Regions from separate parts of the Planococcus sp. NCCP-2050 genome, predicted to be linked through region 2. Evidence: riboswitches for the same ligand, from Rfam matches in the RefSeq annotation. Region 2 holds a riboswitch; each other region holds the start of a gene.
The links. Region 2 has a riboswitch for lysine ahead of NFU07_RS15555 (Na+/H+ antiporter NhaC family protein). Riboswitches for the same ligand answer to the same signal wherever they lie in the genome.
Positions count from the first base shown of each region.

Region 1 (8,154 bases), on a different contig from region 2:
GAGCCGCACGGGTTCGTTTTTAGTTTGTAGATTAAAAAATAATGGCTGGTTATAAAGGCCTTAACGGTGGTTGGAGATTTTTAGTATTTTGACTCAGCCAGAAACGTATCAACTATCTATTTGCCGGACTAATGGCGGGAATTGGGTATACATTCGAACACTTGAATTCAACTGCTGTTACTTTTAGCTAGAGATGGTAGTATGAACGATAGCGGGTATTTTTACGTAATCGGCATTGATGCATTGGGAGTGGTAAAGGATGAAAGAAGCGATTATCAAAAGAAATAATGTACGGATTATAGGGGAAGGAAAGCAAACATTGGTATTTGCTCACGGATTTGGATGCGATCAATATGTATGGAATCATATTGCGCCTGCATTTGAAGGCCAATACCGAGTGGTGCTTTTCGATTATGTAGGATCAGGAAAAAGCGATAAATCGAAATACTCGACGGAACGCTACAGCACGCTGCACGGCTATAAACAGGACTTATTCGATTTATGTGATGCTTTGGATCTTCGGAATGTGGTTTTTGTCGGACACTCCGTCAGCAGCATGATCGGCATGCTGGCATCGATTGAACGCCCCGAATTGATGACGAAACTGATTATGATAGCGCCGTCGCCTTATTATATGAATGAGGGGGATTATCGCGGTGGGTTTGAACCGGCTGATATCGATGAATTGCTTGATATGATGGAAGTGAATTATAAGGAATGGGCAAAGTATTTGGCGCCTGTTGTCATGCAAAATGATGATCGGCCCACTTTAACGGACGATTTTGAAAATGTTCTTTGTTCAAACGATCCTGTGATTGCGCGCCAATTTGCAGAAGTCACATTTAAGTCGGATATGCGAAAAGAATTGGGGAAAGTAAAAGTTCCGACCTTGATCTTGCAGACGCAATTTGATGCGATTGCACCGGTTGAAGTCGGGCGCTACGTAAATGCTGAAATTGATAACAGCCGACTGGTTCTAATGGAAGCCAAGGGACATAATCCGCATTTAAGTGATGCAGAAGAGACCATCGCTCACATCCAGGCATATTTGAAGGAATAGGGGCGAGCGAGATGGAGGAACGGTTAAATCAGGCGCCATTCGGTTATCTGGTGATGGACCACGAATGCCGGATTATCGAGACGAACGAAGAAATGAAAAAGATAATCGGAAAAGAAGAAGTTCCCGAGCATGTGCATCAACTATTGACGGTTGCTTCGATGGTTTATTTCCAAACTTATTTTTTGCCGGCCATCACTTTGCATAAAAAAGTCACTGAGATGTCCCTCACCATTAAAAGCCAGAAAGGGCCAATTCCGGTTTTGATGAATAGCATCGAGCGAAATGGCTTTTTTGAATGTGCATTGATCGAAATGAGTATCCGGGGTGAATATGAGAAGGAGCTGCTTTTGGCGAAGCAAAAGGCCGAAAGAATCAATCAGGAATCGGCGGAAGCCTATGCAAAGCTTCAAACTCTTCTTTCGGAAGTAGAAATGAAACAGCTGGAACTCGAAAAGCTCAATGGCGGCTTGAAGCACCTCGCCAACACGGATCCTTTGACCGGCTTGAAAAATCGGCGCTATTTGGAAAAGGAAATGGATAATCTAATTGGACGGGCACGAGAAGGATTGCCGCTCGCTGCGATGGTGATCGACATCGATTTTTTCAAGAACGTCAATGATACATATGGCCATCATATAGGGGATTTGGTGCTCCGTGAACTGGCTGATAAATTGCGGAGCGAAGCAGAAGCCTTCGGCATTGTAGCAAGACTTGGCGGAGAAGAGTTCATCATCGTATTGCCGGGATTTGACCACTTGCAGGCAAAGAGCTTAGCGGAAGAAATCCGAATGCGTGTAGAGCGGGATGAATGGACTCATGCAGCGATTACTGTCAGTATCGGACTGGCATCTTTTTTAGAAAAAGATAACGGCATCACGTTATACAGCCGGGCGGATAAAGCTTTGTACGCTTCGAAAAAGGGCGGCCGCAATCGGGTGACGGCATTTTAAGAATAGCAGGTGCGGGTGGCTTGTCAAGCTTGCTTATAGGCGGTTTAATTTCTTTTGAATAAAAGTATGCCGTGAACCTGAAAGGCGGTTATAATGAATTCAAAACACTACTGAATTCAAACCATGGGGGATCAGGATGGATAAAGAAATTAAAATGCTCGGCAAACGGGTGGAAGAAGAACGCTATGTCATCGCTGAATTGATACAGGAAGAAGTTTCTAAAGACATCAGTTTTGAAGAAGCAAAAGAATATGCCGGTTTTATCGATGCAGTTACTGAATTTCGCGCGGGCTTTATCGGATTGCTTGCCCAGTCATTTGAACATTTTTTGGATCCGCAAACAGCTTATGATGAAATTTCTGTCTGGGGAGAAAAAACCGGAAATTACTTTCTCGATCAAAATATGGCGCTTGATGCTGCTTTGGCAGAGACATCCCTTTACCGAAAGCATATCGGCAAAATCATTAAGACCGAAGCGATGCGCAATCAAATCAAACTCGAGCACCTTTTTGAAATCATGGAGTACTTTCATACACTTTTGGATCACGCTGCTTATTCCTATAGCTTTGCCTATATCAATTCATACCAGAAGAGCTTAAGGGAGGCTCGGGACGAATTCATGAAATTGTCTGCCCCGGTAGTGCCTGTAAACGATCAAATCGCTATTTTGCCATTGATTGGAGAAATTGATATCGATCGGGCTCAGTACATATTGGAAAAGACCTTACTGGAAGCCAGTCGTTTAAAAATCTTAACCTTGATTATTGATTTGTCCGGGGTCGTTAAAGTCGATGCGGTAGTAGCAGAACAGATTATCCGAGTGACCCAGTCATTAAGGCTGGTCGGCGTGCACAGCATGCTGACCGGCATCCGTCCGGAAATGGCACAGACGATGATCAGCCTGGGAATCGATGTCAGCCAGCTTTCGCTTGGCGGCAGCTTGAAACAAACGTTTAAAAAACTTACTGCCAATCCATAAAAAACTGCTGAAGCATCAAGCTGCTTCAGCAGTTTTTTCGTTGAATGAAATGGATTTAAAGTTTAGAAAGATTAGCTGGACTTTCCGAAAGCACGTGCTGAAGAGCTTGCTGTTCCTGCTCATTCAATGGGATCATTGGCAAACGCACACCGCCAACTTCTATGCCGCTTAAGTTCAAGGCTGTTTTTACAGGCACCGGGTTTGGCGCCGCAAATAACGCATGCATCACCGGCAAGAGTTTACGGTGAAGAGCTGCCGCTTCTTGGACATTGCCGCCTTTGAACAGGGTAATCATTTCTTGCATATCGTTCCCGATAATATGGGCTGCGACCGAAACGATGCCTTTTCCGCCGATTGAAAGCATTGGCAAGGTCAAGCCGTCATCGCCGCTGTAAACCGCAAAGTCAGCCGGTGTATTTTCAATAATTGCCGCTGCTGCATCCAGATCGCCGCTGGCTTCTTTTATCGCCACGATGTTTTTGATGGCAGACAGGCGAATGGTGGTTTCAGGAGACAGGTTCACGACACTACGCCCTGGAATATTATAAAGCATCACAGGCAGGAACGTTGAGGCGGCGATTGCTTGGAAATGCTGGAACATGCCTTCCTGGGAAGGTTTATTGTAATATGGGGTCACGAGCATGACGCCGTCCACGCCGATTTCTTCTGCTGCGCGCGTGAGCGAAATCGAAGAACGCGTATCGTTAGAGCCTGTGCCTGCAATGACCGGGATGCGTCCGTCGGTTATTTTAACCACAAACTTAAATAGCTCAATTTTTTCATCCGTTGACAGCGTAGGAGATTCACCGGTTGTGCCGGCTACGACTAGCGCGTCCGTGCCGTTCGCGATCAAATGCTCCACTAGTTTTTTGGTTGCCTGAAAATCTATATCACCTTGTGCGTCGAATGGCGTCACCATTGCTGTCACTACTTGTCCGAAATTCATCGTACCACCCTTTTCTCGTTTTTTTGGTTTGCTTTTAGAGGTAAACGGGTCGGTCATTAACAAACAAAAAGCAGCAACGAGGGTCTCGTTGCTGCCATAGAAACAATGTCATGCGTTTGTTTCTTTGTGTCAGATAGCCCTCCATATAGTTTCCTATATGACAGTTCAGCATTTGTTCAATGCAGAACCAGCGATAGCTAGTATGAGCCTTTCATCGCTTCGGCAAATTCCCCTTTCAGCATACGTCAACGGATCCCATACTCCTCGGTAAGCGTACTGATGGTCTTTGCACCTCTATCCTCACCCGGAATATCCGGGCAAGAAAATATTGAATTAGCTAGACCATATCAAAAATAATGGAATATTGCAAGCCATGCTGATTTGATTTAGTTAAAAAGAAAGGAGATGTGTTATGGAAGAACAACGAAGAGACAAGGAACTAACTATCCAAACGTCGGAAATCCAGCAAGGGTTTCCCGAATCGATTCATCACAATCGCTATGAACCGACGCCTTATTCGCTTCTTGATCAATTGTTCGACCGGTACTCCTTATCTTCTTCGGATCGGCTCGTCGATTTTGGCAGCGGGAAAGGGCGATTGAACTTTTACATTCATCACCGCTTCGGAGCCCAAACTACCGGGATAGAAATGGATCCCCATTTTCATCGGCAGGCGCTAGAAAATTTACAGGCTTATGAAAAGAAACGGAAAACAGGAGGCGGAATCCAATTTATCCAGTGTTTGGCTGAGGAATACAAGGTGCAGGAAACGGATAATAAATTCTATTTCTTCAATCCCTTTTCTGTACAGATTTTCATCGCGGTCGTCAATAACATTATGAAATCATATGAACAAAGAACGAGGGAGATGGACTTGATCTTATTTTTCCCGTCCGATGACTTTATCGATTATTTGGCGCAGCGGACTCCGTTTGAAGTGGCTGAAGAAATTGAATTGCCTGCTTCCGGAAAGAATCTTCGGGAACGGTTCTTGATATACCGGCTTTCCGTGTATTGATTTGAAAACTTGTAAATAGGGGTATAACGGGAGAAAGAGGTTGTTGAAGGAGTGGTTTGATGAAGTGGCGAGGCAGAAAAGCGAGTGGAAATGTAGAAGACAGGCGTGGGTCGGGAGGCGGCGGTAAGCTAGTTGCCGGCGGCGGAATTGGCGGATTGCTGATTGTTCTGCTTGTTGCATTTCTTGGCGGAGATCCAGGAGCGATATTGAATGGCTTAGATTCAGGCGAAACGCAGACAAACGAACCTTACGTGGAAACCGAGCAGGAAGCAGAGCTATCCGATTTTGTGGCAGTTGTCTTGGCGGATACGGAAACGGTATGGGCGCAGGTTTTTGAAGAGGAAGGGATGGAATACGTGGAGCCGACCTTAGTGCTTTTCGATGGCAGTGTAAATTCTGCTTGCGGAACAGCAGGGGCTGCAGTCGGACCGTTTTATTGTCCGGGAGACCAGAAATTATACATCGACCTCAGTTTTTATGAAGAGCTTCAGAATCAGTTCCAAGCACCCGGTGATTTCGCGATGGCTTACGTAATCGCCCATGAGGTCGGGCACCATGTGCAGAACTTGCTCGGGGTCATGAAAGAAGTCCAGCCGCTCAGAAATCAATTGAGTGAAGAGGAATACAATAAGCTGCAAGTGAAGCTCGAGCTTCAAGCGGATTATTATGCCGGCGTCTGGGCCCACCATGCACAAGGGATGGACCTTCTCGAAGAAGGGGATTTGGATGAAGCGTTGACTGCTGCAAGTGCAGTCGGAGATGATACGATCCAGCAGCGCTCGCGCGGCTACGTCGTGCCTGAAAGTTTCACGCACGGCACTTCTGAACAGCGCAAGAACTGGTTCTACAAAGGCTTTGAAGCCGGTAACCTTCAAGCCGGGGATACCTTCAACGCAAATGATTTGTGACGGGGGATCCGTGAAAATTGAAGAACTGAAGAGTCGGGCATTGATATTTTTGGCAATGTGATTCATTATTGAAATAGACAGTCTTTTCACGCAGTGCGCGAGGGGAAATTAGGTTCTATAAAGGAAGTAAATTCATGCAGGAAGAAAATATTACACGCATCCAGCTGGACGGCCGCGAGATTGTTTTAATCGGTACGGCCCACGTTTCCCGGCAAAGTGCGGAACAAGTAAAAACCGTCATTGAACAGGAACGCCCGGATTCGGTTTGCATCGAGTTGGATGCACAGCGTTACCAGTCCGTTACTGAAAATAGCAAATGGAAAGAAACGGACATCTTCAAAGTGTTAAAAGAAAAGAAAGCCAGTCTATTATTGATGAACTTGGCCATTTCTTCTTTCCAGAACCGGTTGGCTGATCAATTCGACATCAAACCGGGACAGGAAATGATTCAAGGCATTGAATCGGCAAAAGACACAGGCGCTGAATTAGTGCTGGCTGACCGGAATATCCAAGTGACTTTCTCGCGGATTTGGGGGAATCTTGGTGTCATGGGTAAAGCGCAGCTTCTGACTTCGGTGTTTTTCAGCATCTTCAGCAAAGAAACCATTTCAGAGGAAGACCTAGAAAAGATGAAATCGCAGGATACGTTAAACGCGGTCTTGGATGATTTCACGCAGTCTTTTCCAAAGTTGAAAAAACCGCTTATCGATGAGCGGGACCAATATCTAGCCCAGAAGATCAAAGAGGCTCCCGGCGAAAAAATCGTGGCGGTTCTTGGAGCGGCCCATGTACCGGGAATCACTAAAGAAATACACAACGAACATGATTTAGCGAAGCTATCAAAAGTGCCGGAGAAATCGAAATGGCCGAAAATTATCGGCTGGATGATTCCGCTCGTGTTGGTCGCATTAATTGCGATTACATTTTACAACAATCCGGCAGCGGGAATCGACCAGACCATCAGCTGGGTGCTATGGACTGCATCGCTTGGTGCAATCGGAGCAGCGGTGGCGTTTGGCCACCCGTTTGCCATCTTGACTGCATTTGTCGGAGGTCCAATCGGCGCACTGCACCCTTTGCTTGCAGCAGGCTGGTTCTCGGGCCTTGCCCAAGCGTATATACGCCGGCCGAATGTCGGAGATTTTGAAACCCTTTCAAAAGACGTATTTACGATTAAAGGCTTCTGGGACAATAAAGTTACGCGGGTTCTGCTGGTTGTAGTCCTTACCAATTTAGGAACAGCAGCAGGCAATATCATTGGCGGCGCCGATGTCATCCGCCTATTCATCAAAAATCTATAACATACGAAAGCCGAACGGAGATCCTTGCCGTTCGGTTTTTTTCTTTTTATTGTATAAAAAAGTAAGGAATAGGGTATAGGGGAGAAAATCATCCGTTAGCAGGTAAGGAGGAGCAGGAATGGGATTCTTCCTTGTTGGCATTCTTTTATGGGCACTGGTCATTGTCTCAATTGTTTTGTTCATCTACGGTCTATGGAAACAGTCTTGGAAAACCTTGGTTTGGAGTGGAGCTGCGCTGTTAGTTCCGATGCTCTCGATTTTTCTTGGCGGCCAAGGGATTTGGTTTCGTTTATGTATCGTTCCTCCGCTTGCTATTTTTGCAGTTGCTTACTATCTCAAGCAAAAAACGATACAGCCTCTTTAAAGATGAATTGAGGAAAACCTCCTCAATTCATCTTTTTATGAGAACTTAGAACTGAATCGTGGAAATAGTCAGTAGTTAGTTATACAATACTTATACAAAAATGTGAAAGGGGTTTGAAAATGAAATACATATTGGAGCGGGGAAAACTTTTTTTATTCCTGATATTTATATTAATGCTAATTGGTGTATATGTATTCACTACATTGCCGCAGCGTGAAATTCCAGAAACTCCGCCTAGCCTGGTATTGATTTCGACCATTTTGCCAGGGGCTGGCCCGGAAGAAATCGAGAATTCGATCACTAATCCGATTGAAAGGGAAATCCAGAAAGCAGATGGTGTGGCTTCTGTGCAATCCATTTCTTCGAATTCAGCTTCCATCATTACGCTGGAAATTGAAGATGGCTTCGATCCCGATGAACGGGTGAATGAAATTCAGCAGCAAGTGCAGCGGGCAACGGGCCAATTCCCGGATCAGACCCAAACACCAACCGTTGAAAAGCTGGATCTGACATTCCCATTAGTTTCCTATATGTTTTACGGAGATGAGGCAGAGCTTGCGAATATGGAAGAAGCGCTTGCTGAGTTGTCCGATGAAGTGGAATCCGTGGACGGAGTTGCCGGTACAAC
Region 1 covers NZ_BRCX01000001.1:1,508,665-1,516,818, reverse strand. The annotation lists gene NFU07_RS07430 (alpha/beta fold hydrolase) at 260-1,060, shown strand; gene NFU07_RS07425 (GGDEF domain-containing protein) at 1,072-2,010, shown strand; gene NFU07_RS07420 (STAS domain-containing protein) at 2,147-2,989, shown strand; gene dapA (4-hydroxy-tetrahydrodipicolinate synthase) at 3,045-3,935, opposite strand; lysine riboswitch at 4,062-4,240, opposite strand; gene NFU07_RS07410 (class I SAM-dependent methyltransferase) at 4,348-4,953, shown strand; gene ypfJ (KPN_02809 family neutral zinc metallopeptidase) at 5,013-5,861, shown strand; gene NFU07_RS07400 (TraB/GumN family protein) at 5,996-7,162, shown strand; gene NFU07_RS07395 (hypothetical protein) at 7,281-7,526, shown strand; gene NFU07_RS07390 (efflux RND transporter permease subunit) at 7,646-8,154, shown strand, end outside.
Region 1: another riboswitch for lysine. It lies ahead of dapA (4-hydroxy-tetrahydrodipicolinate synthase); the one in region 2 lies ahead of NFU07_RS15555 (Na+/H+ antiporter NhaC family protein).

Region 2 (8,154 bases):
GTCCAACGTGACAGCGCGAATAACAACAATCAAGAAAATCACTACTAAAGTTGGAATGAAAATGCGGTTAGCCATTTCAATTCCTTTTTTAACTCCGGCAAGCAAAATGCCAAGTGTAATGATCCAGACAAGTGCGAGCGGAATAAATACACCCCATACTATTCCACCAGTTTCACCTGGCTGTACAGTCAATTGCAAGAAATCATTGAATAGGAATCCTTCTGTATCGTCTCCCCAGGCTTGATTGAAGGAGAAAATTGTGTAGCGCATTGCCCATGCGATGATGACCGCATAATAGACGGATATGACGAACGACACGAAGACGGCCCACCAGCCCATCCATTCCAATTTCTTGCCACTCATTCTAAAGAATGATAACGGCGCCGATCCGCGGTACTTGTGTCCAATGGTGAATTCCAAAATAAGAATTGGTATCCCTGCGGTTAACAGAGCGAATAAGTACGGTATAAAGAATGCTCCTCCACCATTTTCATAGGCAACATATGGAAAACGCCAAATGTTCCCTAAACCTACCGCTGAGCCGACAGCCGCCATAATAAATCCGGCTCGCGTACCCCATTGCGAACGTTCCATCTCTCTTCCCCCTTAGTGTTCTTCCATTTTTCTTACAGAAAAATAGGAAGTTTGTTTATTTTCAGATTATTGCTAATCTAAAAATAGTATAACGAGGGAGTTTGGCAAAGTAAAGATAATTTCTCGTTTTTTTTAATTAAAACTATTTGCGAAATAATAAAAAAGCAGAGAAGTAACTTCTCTGCTTTCGAATTTATACTAGTTTATTGTGTTTTTCAGCTATAGTCGTGCGTCTTGACCAGACGATGAATAATATCGCCAAAATAACAATCACTACGCCTAAAGACAGTAAAAGTGAGTTTGTGAACCCTATGACAATATACCCTACCGCAGCAATTAACGCGGCTGTAATAGCATAAGGCAACTGGGTAATCACATGGTCCATATGATTGCTTCCTGCTCCTGTAGAGGAAAGGATCGTCGTATCTGAAATCGGCGAACAATGATCGCCGAATACAGCACCTGCTAAAACCGCTGAAAGCGTCGGCAATAATAATTCCGGTTCAGCTTGAGACATAATCTGCCCAGCAATTGGCAGCAAGATCCCGAATGAACCCCAAGATGTTCCTGTAGAAAATGCCATGATGCCTGCTAGCAAAAACAGCAAAACCGGAAGAATTGAAGTTGGCATATTAGCTTCGGTAACAACATCTGCTAAATATTTTCCGGTCTCAAGACTATCGATCAGATAAGTCAATGACCAAGCGAAGATAAGAATCATCACTGCACCCAACATCGATCTAACTCCAGCCAAAATTCCTTTTGCTACCCAACCGGCATTGGCTGTTTCGTTTTTACGCATTTGCAGCAAGTACAGAATGACGGAAGTTAGTGCACCCAATACACCGCCCACTAGAAGAGAAGCAGGCACATCCGTATTCTCAAAAATCAGCCAGATATCAAAAACTTGTTCCGCATTTTGATAGCCGGTCCACATCATTGCACTGACAGTTCCTACGACCAATACGAAAATCGGTAATAATAAATCCAGAACCCGGCCATGGGAATGGCTTGGAAATTCTTCTTTCATTTCACCCGGAATCGTTTTTTTCGGATCGAATAATTGGCCTTTTGTAAGGGCTAAGGTTTCATGCTTTTTCATCTCGCCAAAGTCTACGTCACGGATTGCGACAAAAAAGACAATTGCAAGAGAAGCAACCACATAGAAGTTCATCGGTGCCATCCAAATGAACGCTTCCAAAGCGGAAGACTCGACGTACGTTTGCCCCGCTAATATGGTGGCTACGATTCCGATAATGGCTGCGCCCCAACTCGATACTGGCGAAATAACGCAGACAGGCGCGGCTGTAGAATCGATAAAGTAAGCGAGTTTCGCGCGAGAGACTTTGTAGCGGTCTGTAATCGGGCGTGCGACTTGCCCTACAGCGAGTGCATTAAAGTAGTCGTCAATGAAAATGACAATGCCTAATAAGACCGTAACAACTTTTGCTCCTCTTCTCGACTTGATCCGAGTCGATGCCCACTCAGCAAAAGCATGGCTTCCTCCAGATAAGCTGACGAAAGCGGTAATGATTCCTAAAAGCAGTAGGAAAAGAATAATGAAAACATTATAAGCATTAAAGCCTTCATCCCAGAAAATAACTGCAAAAGACGTGTAAAGCTCTTTTAAAGCGGCTACCGGAGCAAATGAGGTATAGATAAATGCTGCAGCGACAATCCCGGCTCCAAGAGACAGCAGCACGCGCCGCGTTAATAGCACCATTGCAATGGCGATAATTGGCGGCAAGATTGAAAAAATCGTGTTCTCCATGAAAAATCCTCCTTTTTTGTAGGATGGAAGAGAAAAAAGGCTGATTGTCTCCGTTAGGGTACAATCAGCCTTCTACAATTCGTCTGTGTGATAATACATCAAACATCCCTGTAGCTCTTCATTTGTGCAAAGCACAAATGACAGTGCCATTCTTCTTCAGAATGACCCCAGCCCTTTTTCCATTGACTGTGAAAAAAGAACTTCGGCAAAATTTCCTTTCGAATGCGTTCAACGTTGTCAAACTCGCGCATTGTACTGATAAATTCCGCAGCCTCTACCCATCGATATAATTCATTTCTTAGTTAGCATAGCCGATATTTTTTTGAAAATCAAATGAGTTTATACTTTGAATATTCACTCACTTAAGTGCTTTGCTTCTAAAATACTGGCTGAAAACATCCCGCAGGAATTCAGGCATGAAGTATTTCTTAGGCGCCCGTTTTAATGAAGGGAAAAAATAACCAAAAGTGAACATATCCAAAGTAATCAATTTATAACTTTCCTCTGGATTTGCCGGAATGCCGCCAATGAATAATTGATGATTTTCCATGGATAAGTTGATGCGGATCATTTTGCCGAACACCGCCCCACGAAAACCCATCCCTTTCAATTCAATAGTCGGCCACTCAGCGTTCAAGGATTGAAGAAAGATTTCTTTCAGTTCAGCGCCTGTCAATTCGATCAGGCAAGGATTAATCGGATGTGGAAGCATCTTATGGAAATCATAGCGCGTTGCTGTTCCAAGCGGCATATTCTCCATAAAGAGCCCCGCATTGAAAATGGCGCAATCCGCTCCTGAAAAATCTAACATCGCTTCCCCGAACAATTCTGCGAGTTTCGAGTCTTTGAACCAATCTGCGTCAAGCACTTGCTCATTATAGAAAATCGGATCATTTAATTGCTCTTTTCCTTGCGCAATCAGCAAATCATCAAAATCTTCTTCGACACTTTGGAGCATAGCAGTCTCAATCAATTCCGCTTGTTTTTCGCCGCTTTGAAGATCGACTGTAATATGTCCAATATAGATGCCGAATTTGCCGGCTGCTCCAAGCATCGTATTTCCGATCATTTTGCCCTCATGGAAAATATGATGCGTATGGGCTCCGAGCAATACATCGATTTCCGGGCATAACTCCACCAATTGCTCATCTTCTTTGATGCCGAGATGCGACAGACAGATAATGAGATCGGCTTGATCTTTTATGGCCTCAACCGCCTGGACTATAGAATCCTTTGCGTCGGTTACGGTCCAGCCCAGTCGCCGGTAAAACGGCGTAAACTCTGCAGTAGCCCCAACCAACCCAATTTTCAAGCCGCTCTTTGCTTCCACTAGATGAAAAGGTTTCGCCCAATTCGGCCGGCTGCCGTCCAATTCAAACAAGTTCGAGACGATGACGTCAAAATCAGCTTGCTGATAAAGCGCGTCAAGCTCTTCCTTAGCCAAGGTGATGCCTTCATTATTGCCGATGGTCACAGCATCGTAGCCTGCATCATTCAATAATTCGATATTCCCTTTCCCTGAAGTCCCTTCAGTGAAAGGATGCGAACGGTCAACGTGGTCACCAATATCAAGAATAAGGCACATATCCCCTGCTTCTTCGTGCCAACGCTTTCGCTCTTTTAGCAGCGACCGGATGCGCGGCCAATTTGAAAAATGGCTATGCACATCGTTTGTATGATAAATGTGAAGGGTTTCACCCATGACTTACACCTCTTTAAGAACTAAATATTCCTTCATAAATAGACCGCAGTCCGAGAACCAATAAAGCAATCCGCAAAATAACGACGAGCGTATCGGAATTCAATTTTTTATTTAACGCGGCCCCTATTTTAGCACCGATATAAGCACCGGGAACGACTGCTAATGTGTAAAGCCAAGGCACATTGCCGAGTGAAATATGGGTAATGGAATTTACAATAGCCGATAAAAACACCATGAACATCGAAGTCCCGACCGCTACATGCGGAGGGAATAGAAAAAGAAGAATCATTGCCGGCACCATGATCGATCCTCCACCGATGCCGAATAAGCCGGATGCAAATCCGACGGCAAATGTCAGAAGAAGTGCAAACCATACAGGATAGCCGTATACGTATTCCTTATTCATCGAATCCCGGAACGTGAAATTGCGTCCATTTTGCACAAACCACCGCACTGCTTTTAAGCGGTCTTTCACCAATAACAGCAAAGCCAGAAAAACTAATAAAAATCCAAAATACAATTGAAACGAAGGGAGATCCAGGCTTTTATTGACAAAAGCACCAATGATGGTTCCTGGTACGCTGCCAGCGAAGAAAATCAGCCCGCTCCGATAATCCACCGTTTTGACTTTCATATAGGAAAGCGTAGAGGACAGACCTGTGAAAATCATCATGACGACAGAAAGTCCGACGATTTTCTGAGGCGGGAGTTCTGGGAAAAAGATGAAAGAAGTGCCGAGAAAAAGCATAGCAGGCACTAAGATTACACCGCCGCCGAGTCCGATTAATGCGCCAACGATGCCTGAAAGCAAACCGACAAGCGCAATCAGCAAGAAGACCATTAAAACCCTCCGTCAAATAAATCGAGCTGCTTCGGTGATAAGCCGTTAAATTCCAAGCCGTTCATTTGCTGGAATTGCTTTGCGTCACCAGCGGCATGGCCTCCTGAATTGTTGTTGAAGACAACATACACCCGTTCCGTTGATTTCTCCAGTAGCTTGGCTGCTTCGCTGATTTCTTTTAATTCTCTTTCATTGTAATCGTAAAGATAGCGGACTTCCCGCCATTTTTGGCCATGGCCAGGATTCAGCCAGCCGTGGACATTGCGCCCATGGAGCCGGATCAGCACTTTATCTTCCCGGGTAGATACGGGAACCAATGGAATCGACCCTTCGCCTGCTTGTGGTTCATCGCAGACTGAATGGATCAGGTTGTTTTCCCTAAAAAATTCAAGCGTCTTCTCACGAAGCTCAGGTGTATACCAAGATTGATGGCGGAATTCCACCGCCAAGTCAAATTCTTTCAGCCTTCCGGTGATTTCCCGGATCTGCTCGACATTTTCTTTTTGGCAATCGAACCATGGCGGGAATTGCAATAAGACCATGGCCAGTTTCCCTGCCTCTTTTAACGGGCGAATGGATAAGATAAAAGCTTCAAACATTTGATCGCGGCTTTCGAAAGGGTTCTCCCCCCGCTGATGCCCGGTCATCCCTTGATAGGCTTTGACGACAAATTGGAACCCTTCCGGCGTTTCATTGATCCATTTCCGGATATTCCGTTCAGGCTGGACCGCATAGAAAGAAGAATCCAATTCCACGATCGGAAAATGTGCACTATAGTCAATCAGCTTTTCTGTTTTTTTAGAACCTGGGCTATAGACATCCGGATGGTCGCCCCATCCAGTCAATCCTACATATATCATGAGTCCGCCTCCAATATTCGTTGTTATTTTATGATAGCATAGAAAAAATAAGACGTCTTATTAAGAGCTGCCTTTAAAGGAAAAGGTATTTTTTTAATTAAAATCTTACCTTATCTCTTTTTTCCCAGTTCCCTAAAAAAATACACCTCTATGGAGAAGAGGAGTCGATCCCTTTGAAAAAACAATGGAACCGCGAAACACTCATTGAGAAATTCGAAGCCAACCGCAATGAACAATTATCCGTGCCGATGGCCGCTTACATGCGGAACCAATTCCCTTTTCTCGGCATCAAAACACCCCTAAGAAACACGTTATTAAAGCAGCATTTTTTAGAATACGAATTGCCGCATCCACCACAGCTTTTCGAAGAGGTATGGAAACTCTACAACTTGCCGGAACGGGAATACCAATATGCCGCTATCGCCTTGCTCGAAAATACGAAACATCATTTGACGCTTCAAGACCTGCCCAATTTGAGGCAGCTCATTGAAAGCAAGTCCTGGTGGGATAGTGTCGATTCAATCGCTCCGAGGATAGTTGGCCATGTCATTAGTGAGGAACGCCTTAACGGGGCACCTATCATGCTTGAATGGTCCTATGCCGATAATCTGTGGACGAATCGCTCTGCCATTTTACATCAGTTGAAATACAAGCGGGAAACCGATACCGAATTATTAACTTCAATTATTCGGCAGCATGCAGCTTCTAAAGAGTTTTTCATCCAAAAAGCAATTGGTTGGGCATTGCGAGAATATGCCAAAACGGATGCGGAATGGGTGCGGTCTTTTACTGCACATCACTCACTCATGCCGCTCAGCAGGCGGGAAGCCTTGAAGAATATCGAAAAATAATCCACATACTTCCTATTTTCCATCCAATATAAAAAGCCCGATGCCATATAGGCACCGGGCTTTCCGTATTAAAAAATTAACCGATAGAGCCTTCCATTTCGAACTTGATTAAGCGGTTCATTTCTACCGCATATTCCATTGGAAGTTCTTTCGTGAATGGTTCGATAAAGCCCATAACGATCATTTCTGTCGCTTCTTGCTCAGAAACGCCGCGGCTCATCAAGTAGAACAATTGCTCTTCAGATACTTTCGAAACTTTCGCTTCGTGCTCTAATGAAACATTGTCATTCAAGATTTCATTGTAAGGAATCGTATCAGAAGTTGACTGGTTATCCATGATCAACGTATCACATTCAATGTTTGAACGTGCGCCATCCGCCTTACGGCCGAAACGGACAATTCCTCGGTACGATACTTTACCGCCTTGTTTCGAAATGGATTTCGAAACAATCGATGATGAAGTATTCGGAGCCAAGTGAATCATTTTAGCGCCAGCATCCTGGTGCTGACCTTTCCCTGCAATTGCAATCGAAAGCGTCATTCCGCGAGCGCCTTCGCCGCGCAGGTAAACTGCTGGATATTTCATCGTCAATTTAGAACCGATGTTGCCATCAATCCATTCCATTGTTCCGTTCGCATCAACAAATGCGCGTTTCGTTACAAGGTTATAGACGTTGTTTGCCCAGTTCTGGATTGTTGTATAACGGCAATATGCATCTTTTTTCACGACAATCTCAACTACTGCTGAGTGAAGTGAGTTGGTTGTATAAACCGGTGCTGTACAGCCTTCTACATAGTGAACGCTTGCGCCTTCATCAACGATGATCAGCGTACGTTCAAATTGCCCCATGTTTTCTGAGTTGATGCGGAAATAAGCTTGTAGTGGAGATTCCACTTTGATGCCTTTTGGTACATAGATGAAAGATCCACCAGACCATACCGCTGTGTTCAACGCAGCAAATTTATTGTCAGCAGCCGGAATAACCGTCTGCCAGTATTCTCTGAACAAGTCTTCGTTTTCACGAAGCGCAGCATCTGTGTCTTTAAAGACGATGCCCATGTCCTCAAGTTCCACTTTCATGTTGTGGTAAACAACTTCTGATTCGTACTGTGCAGAAACACCCGCAAGGTATTTTTGTTCTGCTTCAGGAATCCCAAGTTTGTCGAATGTCGCTTTGATTTCTTCTGGAACTTCGTCCCAAGAAGTTTGGCTCGCTTCAGATGGTTTTACGTAATACGTAATTTCATCGAAGTTCAACGAACCTAAATCTCCGCCCCATTGCGGCATTGGCATTGAATAGAATAATTTCAATGCTTTTAAGCGTGATTCCAGCATCCATTCAGGTTCACTTTTGATATTCGAAATTTCACGAACGATATCTTCAGTCAATCCACGTTTAGAGCGGAAAACTGAAACGTCTTTATCGTGGAACCCATATTTATAATCACCGATTTCCGGCATTTTTTTAGCCATCATCGTTCCTCCGTTCTTTGTTACGATTTGTCTTCGTTTTGCACGCCTTTTTCCATAGCTT
Region 2 covers NZ_BRCX01000006.1:35,100-43,253, forward strand. The annotation lists gene NFU07_RS15550 (sodium-dependent transporter) at 1-594, opposite strand, end outside; gene NFU07_RS15555 (Na+/H+ antiporter NhaC family protein) at 788-2,365, opposite strand; lysine riboswitch at 2,469-2,650, opposite strand; gene NFU07_RS15560 (bifunctional metallophosphatase/5'-nucleotidase) at 2,724-4,067, opposite strand; gene NFU07_RS15565 (sulfite exporter TauE/SafE family protein) at 4,081-4,908, opposite strand; gene NFU07_RS15570 (DUF72 domain-containing protein) at 4,908-5,768, opposite strand; gene NFU07_RS15575 (DNA alkylation repair protein) at 5,942-6,619, shown strand; gene sufB (Fe-S cluster assembly protein SufB) at 6,696-8,093, opposite strand; gene sufU (Fe-S cluster assembly sulfur transfer protein SufU) at 8,114-8,154, opposite strand, start outside.

Region 3 (8,154 bases), on a different contig from region 2:
AGAAGGCCTTACATTTATCACAGTTCGCCCGAATAACATTCCACCATTAGCAAAAGAAGAGCGCTCAGGCGATGTAAGTTCACTTTCAGTGGATATTACAAACTTGCGCACAATCATCAAAGATGTTGTCCGTAAATCAGCTGAAGGCGTTGACCTTTCGGAAGCGAAAGTGATCGTTGCTGGCGGACGCGGCGTGAAAAGCACAGAAGGCTTCGAGCCTTTGCAAGAATTAGCAAATCTTCTTGGAGGCGCTGTCGGTGCTTCTCGTGGAGCATGTGATGCGGATTATTGCGATTATTCATTGCAGATCGGCCAAACAGGTAAAGTTGTAACACCTGACCTTTACATCGCAGCAGGAATTTCAGGAGCGATCCAGCACTTAGCGGGTATGTCCAACTCAAAAGTCATTGTTGCGATCAACAAAGACCCAGAAGCAAACATTTTCAAAGTAGCGGATTACGGCATTGTCGGAGACTTGTTTGAAGTCATCCCAATGCTGACAGAAGAATTCAAGAAAGTAATGTAATTAAGAAAAGCGAAAGCGGGCGTTCAGCTCCGAAAGGCATAAGACAGAACAGCGAAGCGGCGCACTTGGCCGCATAGCTGGGCTGGCTTATAACCCGAGGAGTTGCCCGCTGGAGTCTGGACAAAGAAAAGCGAAAGCGACGGACCTTGCGAAAGTGAGGTCCGTTTTTTTATGGGAATTAACACGAAAGCACCTCGGTGTGAAAGTTTCGCACCCAAAATCGGTTTTTCCGCACCTCGTAAAATTTTGTATTAAATTGGACAAAAGAAGCCGCATTTATCCACCGTTTATTCTCCTGAGTACGGGGTAGATAAGAAGTAGGCAAATAAATAGCTACAGTTTTTCACGCATGCTATAATCAGAACATAGTTTGGTTACATTATAAGGAGGAATTATTCATGGCAATAGTACACGGTACAGATCAGAACTTTTCACAAGAAATCTCAGAAGGTTTAGTATTAGTAGATTTTTGGGCTACTTGGTGCGGGCCTTGTAAAATGATTGCTCCAGTTCTTGAAGAATTAGACGCTGAAATGAGCGATAAAGTTAAAATCGTAAAAGTAGACGTTGATGAAAACCAAGAAACTGCAGGCAAATACGGCATCATGTCAATCCCGACTCTTCTATTGATGAAAGACGGAGAAACAGTTGATAAAGTTGTTGGCTTCAGACCAAAAGAAGCTTTGGCTGAATTAGTTAACCAACACGCATAATTCTTAACCGGGTCCAGTGATGGCCCCGGTTTTTTAATAGGGTGAGATAATGGCAAATGAATTGATCCAACATAAATTAGCAATTCTTCCCGATCAGCCGGGCTGTTACTTGATGAAAGACCGGCAAGACACAATCATTTACGTGGGCAAAGCGAAAGTGCTGAAAAATCGTGTGCGTTCTTACTTTACCGGAAGCCATGATGCGAAAACCCAACGCTTAGTCGGAGAAATTGTCGACTTCGAATACATTGTGACAAATTCGGAAAAAGAAGCGTTGATCTTGGAATTGAACTTGATCAAAAAGCATGATCCGAAATACAATATCATGTTAAAAGATGATAAAACTTATCCGTATTTAAAAATCACAAGTGAACGCCATCCAAAATTGATTATTACGCGGCAAGTAAAGCGCGATAAAGGAAAGTATTTTGGCCCTTATCCGAATGCGTATGCAGCGAGTGCAACAAAGAAATTGCTCGACCGGCTGTATCCGCTTCGCAAATGCCATACGATGCCGGACCGTGCTTGCCTGTACTATCATATGGGGCAATGCTTGGCACCGTGTGTAAAACCGGTTGAAAAAGAAACTTACCAGGAAATGATCGATGATATTTCACGCTTTTTAAATGGCGGATTCCGCGAAGTGAAGCAAGACCTCGTTGAAAAAATGTCCGAAGCTGCTGAAAATTTGGAGTTTGAGCGGGCGAAGGAATACCGTGATCAAATTTCCCATATTGAAACAGTCATGGAAAAACAGAAAATGACGATGAATGACTTTACGAACCGGGATGTCTTTGGCTATGCAATTGATAAAGGCTGGATGTGTGTACAGGTCTTTTTCGTCCGCCAAGGCAAGCTGATTGAACGGGATGTTTCTTTATTTCCGCTTTACCGGGACCCTAAAGAAGAGTTCATGACTTTCCTCGGTCAATTTTATGAACAATCGAACCATGTAAAGCCGAATGAAATTTTATTGCCGGAAGGCGAAGATGCTGAATTGGTGCGTGAATGGCTGGATATGCGTGTCCTTATTCCGCAGCGCGGCAAGAAAAAAGATTTGGTGGCTTTGGCAAAGAAAAATGCGGAAATCGCCATCAAAGAGAAATTCCAATTGCTTGAACGCCAGGAAGAACGCACAGTCGGTGCTTGCGTAGAACTTGGCGAGGCGATGAATATTGAAACGCCGCTTCGCATTGAAGCATTCGATAACTCCCATATCCAAGGAGCGGATGCAGTTTCTGCCATGGTGGCATTTGTGGACGGGAAACCGTCTAAAAAAGATTATCGCAAATACAAAACCAGAAGCGCTTCAAAGCCGGATGACTATGCAGCAATGCGTGAAGTTATTCGCCGGCGCTATACGCGAGTTTTACGGGACGGGCTGCCGCTTCCTGATTTGATCGTGATCGATGGAGGGAAAGGGCAGATGGAATCGGCTCGGGAAATTATCGAAGACGAACTGGGCTTGTCTATTCCAATTGCGGGCCTTGCAAAAGATGCAAAGCACCAAACTTCACAGCTTCTCTACGGAAATCCAGTCGAAGTCGTGCCGCTGAAACGTACGAGCGAAGCTTTTTATCTGCTGCAGCGAATTCAGGACGAAGTTCACCGTTTCGTCATAACTTTCCACCGGCAGCTGCGCGGCAAAAACTCGATTCAGTCAGCGCTTGATGGGCTGCAAGGCGTCGGACCTAAGCGCAAACAGCAATTGCTGAAGCATTTCGGCTCCGTCAAACGCATCAAAGAAGCGTCAATTGAAGAGTTAAAAGAGGCGGGGATGCCGGAAGGCTTGTCTCAAACGATTTATCAGCATTTTCAAAATGAGACATTGTCAACCGAGTAGTAACATGTTATCGTAGAAGAATAATTGAATCACTTGGAAAAGTGATGATAGAGGTGCGGACGTCAATAGTAGCCATTCGGAGATTTGCAAAATCGATGAAGGATGGGGAAAGGGACGCCCGCCGAAGTGTGTTGAAGTTTGCAACTCGCATGCTGGTCCTGCATTTAATAAGTGCAGGGCTGTCAGAGTTTATCTCTGGAGGGCTATCTCACATGGACGTTTTTCGTATTCGTACATGCTAAAGAGGTAGTTTGCCGGTAACTCGGTGAGCTGCCTTTTTTTATTGGCAGGCAAAGCTATATTCAGTCTTTGCTTTTCATGTTGAGGGCCACATCGAAAAAATGTGGGAGTGAATGGAATGAAAACGGTAGTCATGAAATTTGGAGGAACATCAGTCGCAACTCCGGAAAAAATTATCGGAGTCGCGGAAAGAGCTATTGCTGAAAAAGAGAAAGGCAGTAGAGTCGTAATCGTCGTATCTGCGATGGGGAAAACGACCGATACATTGCTGGGATTGGCAAGTGAGATATCAGCAGAACCGCCGAAGCGGGAGATGGACATGCTGCTAGCTACAGGGGAACAGGTGACCATTTCACTGCTCGCCATGGCATTTAAAGCGCTTGGCCATGAAGCTTTGTCGTTTACCGGTTGGCAAGCGGGCATTGAAACAGAATCAGTGCCGCGCAATGCACGCATTGAACAGATCCATACAGATCGGTTGGAAAAGGTGTTGGACAATGGCTATTTCTGTGTAGTTGCCGGATTCCAAGGCGTTGATAAAATCGGCAACATTACGACACTCGGGCGCGGAGGGTCGGATACGACAGCGGTGGCGCTGGCAGCTGCATTAAAGGCAGACCGCTGCGATATTTACACGGATGTCGACGGTGTTTATACATCTGATCCGCGTTTTGTCAGCGGTGCCCGGAAGCTCGAGCAGATTTCATATGATGAAATGCTGGAACTGGCCAATCTTGGTGCTGGCGTCTTGCACCCTCGGGCAGTTGAATTTGCGAAAAACAACCAGGTTTCCCTATCGGTCAGAGCAAGTTATTCCGATGAACCCGGCACAATTATACAAGAGGTGGTCACTGTGGAAAAAAATCTTATTGTCAGAGGCGTCGCATTCGAAAAAGGAATTGCACGTGTGACAGTCACATATAAAAAACCGTTCAATGGATCATTGGCAAATATCTTTACAAAGCTTGCTGAACATCACATCGATGTAGACATCATCGTCCAAAGCATCACGGATGCGTTCCCGCCGTCCGTTTCTTTTTCCATCAAAGAAGAAAGTCTGGAAGAAGCGCGCCGTGTGCTCGAACAATACAAAGAGGAAATCGGTTTTGTCTCTTGCGAATTTGAATTAGGCCTCTCGAAAGTCTCCATCGTCGGTTCTGGCATGGTTTCAAATCCGGGGGTTGCAGCGCAAATGTTCGATATTCTGCGCCTGGAAGAAATTCCAGTGAAGATGGTCAGCACCTCAGAGATTAAAGTATCGGTCGTTGTGCCGCTTGTTGAAATGCAAAAATCAGCCAATGCTTTGCACAGAGCCTTTGGTTTAGATGAATAAAAAAGAAAACCCCGATAAATGGAATCGGGGTTTTCTCATGGAAAGATTAAGTGAATGTTCGAAAAGTGAGATTATGCTTTTTCCCGCAGATCCGTTTTCAAAGTAATCCGCACTAAATTCTTTTTTGGAAGGACTTCTTCGTAGGCTTCTGTCAAAAAACCGCCCAATTTCTGTTTTTGTTCAGCCAGAAATCCGGCTTCAAGCTTAAAGCAACGATTTTCGATTTTGTTGGGGTGGAGTGTATAGGTGGTTTCATCCTTGCCGGCCTTTTCCAAGGACAATTGGCCAAAATTCGCTTGGCTAAAAAAATCAGGTGCTTCTTCCATCGCGAAAAGAGGGAATTTGCGGGCAAGCGATTTCCCGGCCCAGTAAAGGATATCGGCTTCGTGCTGCCCTAGAACTTCTGATAATACATAGTCCCGTATAATTTCATAACCGAACTCCTGATCGGTTTCAGCATCTTTTACAGTCATGTCAAACCCACTTTCAGTATAATAAATTAATAGTAAGAATCACTTAGAAATATGCTAGTTGCCTTGACGCTCCAATTGGGGCGGAGTACAATAAATATGTCATATTATTGTATCATGATGTTGGTTGCAGTCAATGGATGCTTTCGTAACATATCGTTTGCTCTTTTTTCTGCGTATTATTGCTTGAGGGAGGTAAAAGTTTTGGACAATCGTGAATTTTTAATGCGCAGGTTACACTCATTACTAGGAATCATTCCAGTAGGGCTGTTCTTGACGCAGCATCTAATCGTCAACCATTTTGCTACACAAGGTGAAGCTTCTTTCAACAAAGCTTCTCACTTCATGGCGAACTTGCCGTTTGTTATTTTCTTAGAGATCTTCGTTATTTATTTGCCGTTGATGTATCATGCATTCTACGGTGTATACATAGCGTTCACGTCTAAGCATAACCCAGGTAAGTACAGCTACATGCGCAACATTTTGTTTGTTGCTCAGCGTTACACAGGTGTTTTCCTAGTGATCTTCATTGCATGGCACGTCTTTGAAACTCGTTTCCAAGTTGCGATCGGCAATGCAGCGGAAGCAGATTTCAATATGATGGAAAATATCTTGAGCAACCCATTAATGTTAGCGTTTTATATTGTGGGTGTTACAGCAGCGACTTTCCACTTGGCTAACGGCTTCTGGTCATTCTTAGTCACTTGGGGAATCACGCAATCCGAAAAATCTCAACGAATGGCATCTTACTTCACGCTTCTAGTGTTTGTGGTGCTAACTATCATTGGTATCAGAGCTTTGTTTGCGTTCGTTTAAGAACGTTTTGATTATTGGTGAACTAAAAGAGGAGTGAATACCAAAATGGCGAGAGGCAAAATTTCTATCGTAGGCGGCGGCCTTGCCGGTTTGATGGCAGCAATTAAAGCTGCAGAAGCTGGTTCACCCGTTGACCTGTTTTCAATCGTTCCAGTTAAAAGATCTCACTCAGTTTGTGCACAGGGCGGGATCAACGGAGCGGTAAATACAAAAGGTGAAGGGGATTCCCCGGCGATTCACCTTGATGACACCGTTTACGGCGGTGACTTCCTGGCCAACCAAAAACCTGTTAAAGCAATGACAGATGCGGCACCAGGAATTATTCGCATGTTCGACCGCATGGGCGTTATGTTCAACCGTACGCCAGAAGGTCTTCTTGATTTCCGTCGTTTCGGCGGAACGATGCACCACAGAACGGCTTTTGCCGGTGCAACAACTGGCCAGCAATTGCTTTATGCACTAGATGAGCAAGTTCGCCGCCACGAAGTGGCTGGATTGATCACGAAATACGAAGGCTGGGAATTCCTTGGCTTAGTTTTAGATGACAACGGCGTCGGCAAAGGAATCACTGCCCAGAACATGACGACAATGGAAATCCGTGCGTTCCGTGCAGATGCAGTGATTATGGCAACTGGCGGACCTGGGATCATTTTCGGAAAGTCGACAAACTCTGTTATCAATACAGGGTCTGCTGCTTCGATCGTTTATCAGCAAGGCGCTTACTATGCAAATGGTGAGTTTATCCAGATTCATCCGACAGCGATTCCAGGAGACGACAAACTTCGTTTGATGTCTGAATCGGCTCGTGGTGAAGGCGGTCGTATCTGGACATACAAAGACGGCAAACCTTGGTATTTCTTGGAAGAAAAGTATCCGGCATACGGAAACTTGGTTCCACGTGATATCGCGACGCGCGAAATCTTTGATGTTTGTGTAAACCAAAAACTGGGCATCAACGGCGAGAACATGGTTTATCTTGACCTTTCCCATAAAGATGCAAAAGAATTGGATATCAAACTTGGCGGAATCATTGAAATCTACGAGAAATTCACTGGTGATGACCCTCGTAAAGTTCCAATGAAAATTTTCCCGGCTGTCCACTATTCGATGGGCGGACTATGGGTCGATGACCACCAAATGACAAGCATTCCTGGCGTTCTTGCAGCAGGAGAATGTGATTATTCGCAGCACGGAGCAAACCGCTTAGGCGCTAACTCATTGCTTTCAGCTATTTATGGCGGAATGGTGGCAGGCCCGAATGCAATGGAATACGTTCAAGGTTTGGATGTATTGGCTGAAGATCTTCCTTCGGACATTTTTGACCGTGCAGTTGCTGAAGAGCAGCGCAAATGGGATGAAATCCTAGCACTTGATGGAACTGAAAATGCTTACGTTCTTCACAAAGAACTTGGCGAATGGATGACAGACAACGTAACAGTTGTTCGCTATAACGACCGCTTGAAAGCGACAGATGAGAAAATCCAAGAGCTGCTTGAACGTTTCAACCACATCAGCATCACGGATACTCAGCTTTGGAGCAACCAAGGCGCAATGTTCGCACGCCAGTTGAAAAATATGCTACATTTAGCACGAGTGATCACACTTGGGGCTTATTATCGCAATGAAAGCCGTGGAGCTCATTACAAACCGGACTTCCCGGAACGCAATGACGAAGAATTCTTGAAAACAACAATGGCCAAATTCAATGGCTACGATGAGCCGATCTTCACTTACGAAGAAGTCGATACATCGCTGGTTGAACCTCGAATTCGAGATTACTCATCAGCACACTAAGAAGGGAGCTAATTTACCATGGGTGAAGCAGCAAAAACGGTTATATTTGAAATCGAACGCCGAAACTCTACGGACGAAGCGCCGTATTTCGAGAAGTTCGAATTGCCATATCGCTTGAACATGAACGTCATTTCGGCGTTGATGGAAATCCGCCGGAATCCAGTAACAATGGACGGCAAAAAAACAACTCCGGTAACTTGGGACATGAACTGTCTTGAGGAAGTATGTGGAGCTTGTTCAATGGTCATCAACGGCAAAGCACGCCAGTCGTGTACAGCTCTTGTCGATCAATTGGAACAGCCAATCCGCCTTCAGCCGATGAAGACATTCCCTGTAGTCCGCGACTTGATCGTAGACCGCAGCCGCATGTTCGATTCACTGAAAAAAGTCAAAGCTTGGGTGCCAATCGATGGAACTCA
Region 3 covers NZ_BRCX01000003.1:165,172-173,325, forward strand. The annotation lists gene NFU07_RS12370 (electron transfer flavoprotein subunit alpha/FixB family protein) at 1-526, shown strand, start outside; gene trxA (thioredoxin) at 925-1,239, shown strand; gene uvrC (excinuclease ABC subunit UvrC) at 1,289-3,082, shown strand; lysine riboswitch at 3,123-3,296, shown strand; gene NFU07_RS12385 (aspartate kinase) at 3,441-4,655, shown strand; gene NFU07_RS12390 (YslB family protein) at 4,727-5,128, opposite strand; gene NFU07_RS12395 (succinate dehydrogenase cytochrome b558 subunit) at 5,351-5,941, shown strand; gene sdhA (succinate dehydrogenase flavoprotein subunit) at 5,987-7,735, shown strand; gene sdhB (succinate dehydrogenase iron-sulfur subunit) at 7,754-8,154, shown strand, end outside.
Region 3: another riboswitch for lysine. It lies ahead of NFU07_RS12385 (aspartate kinase); the one in region 2 lies ahead of NFU07_RS15555 (Na+/H+ antiporter NhaC family protein).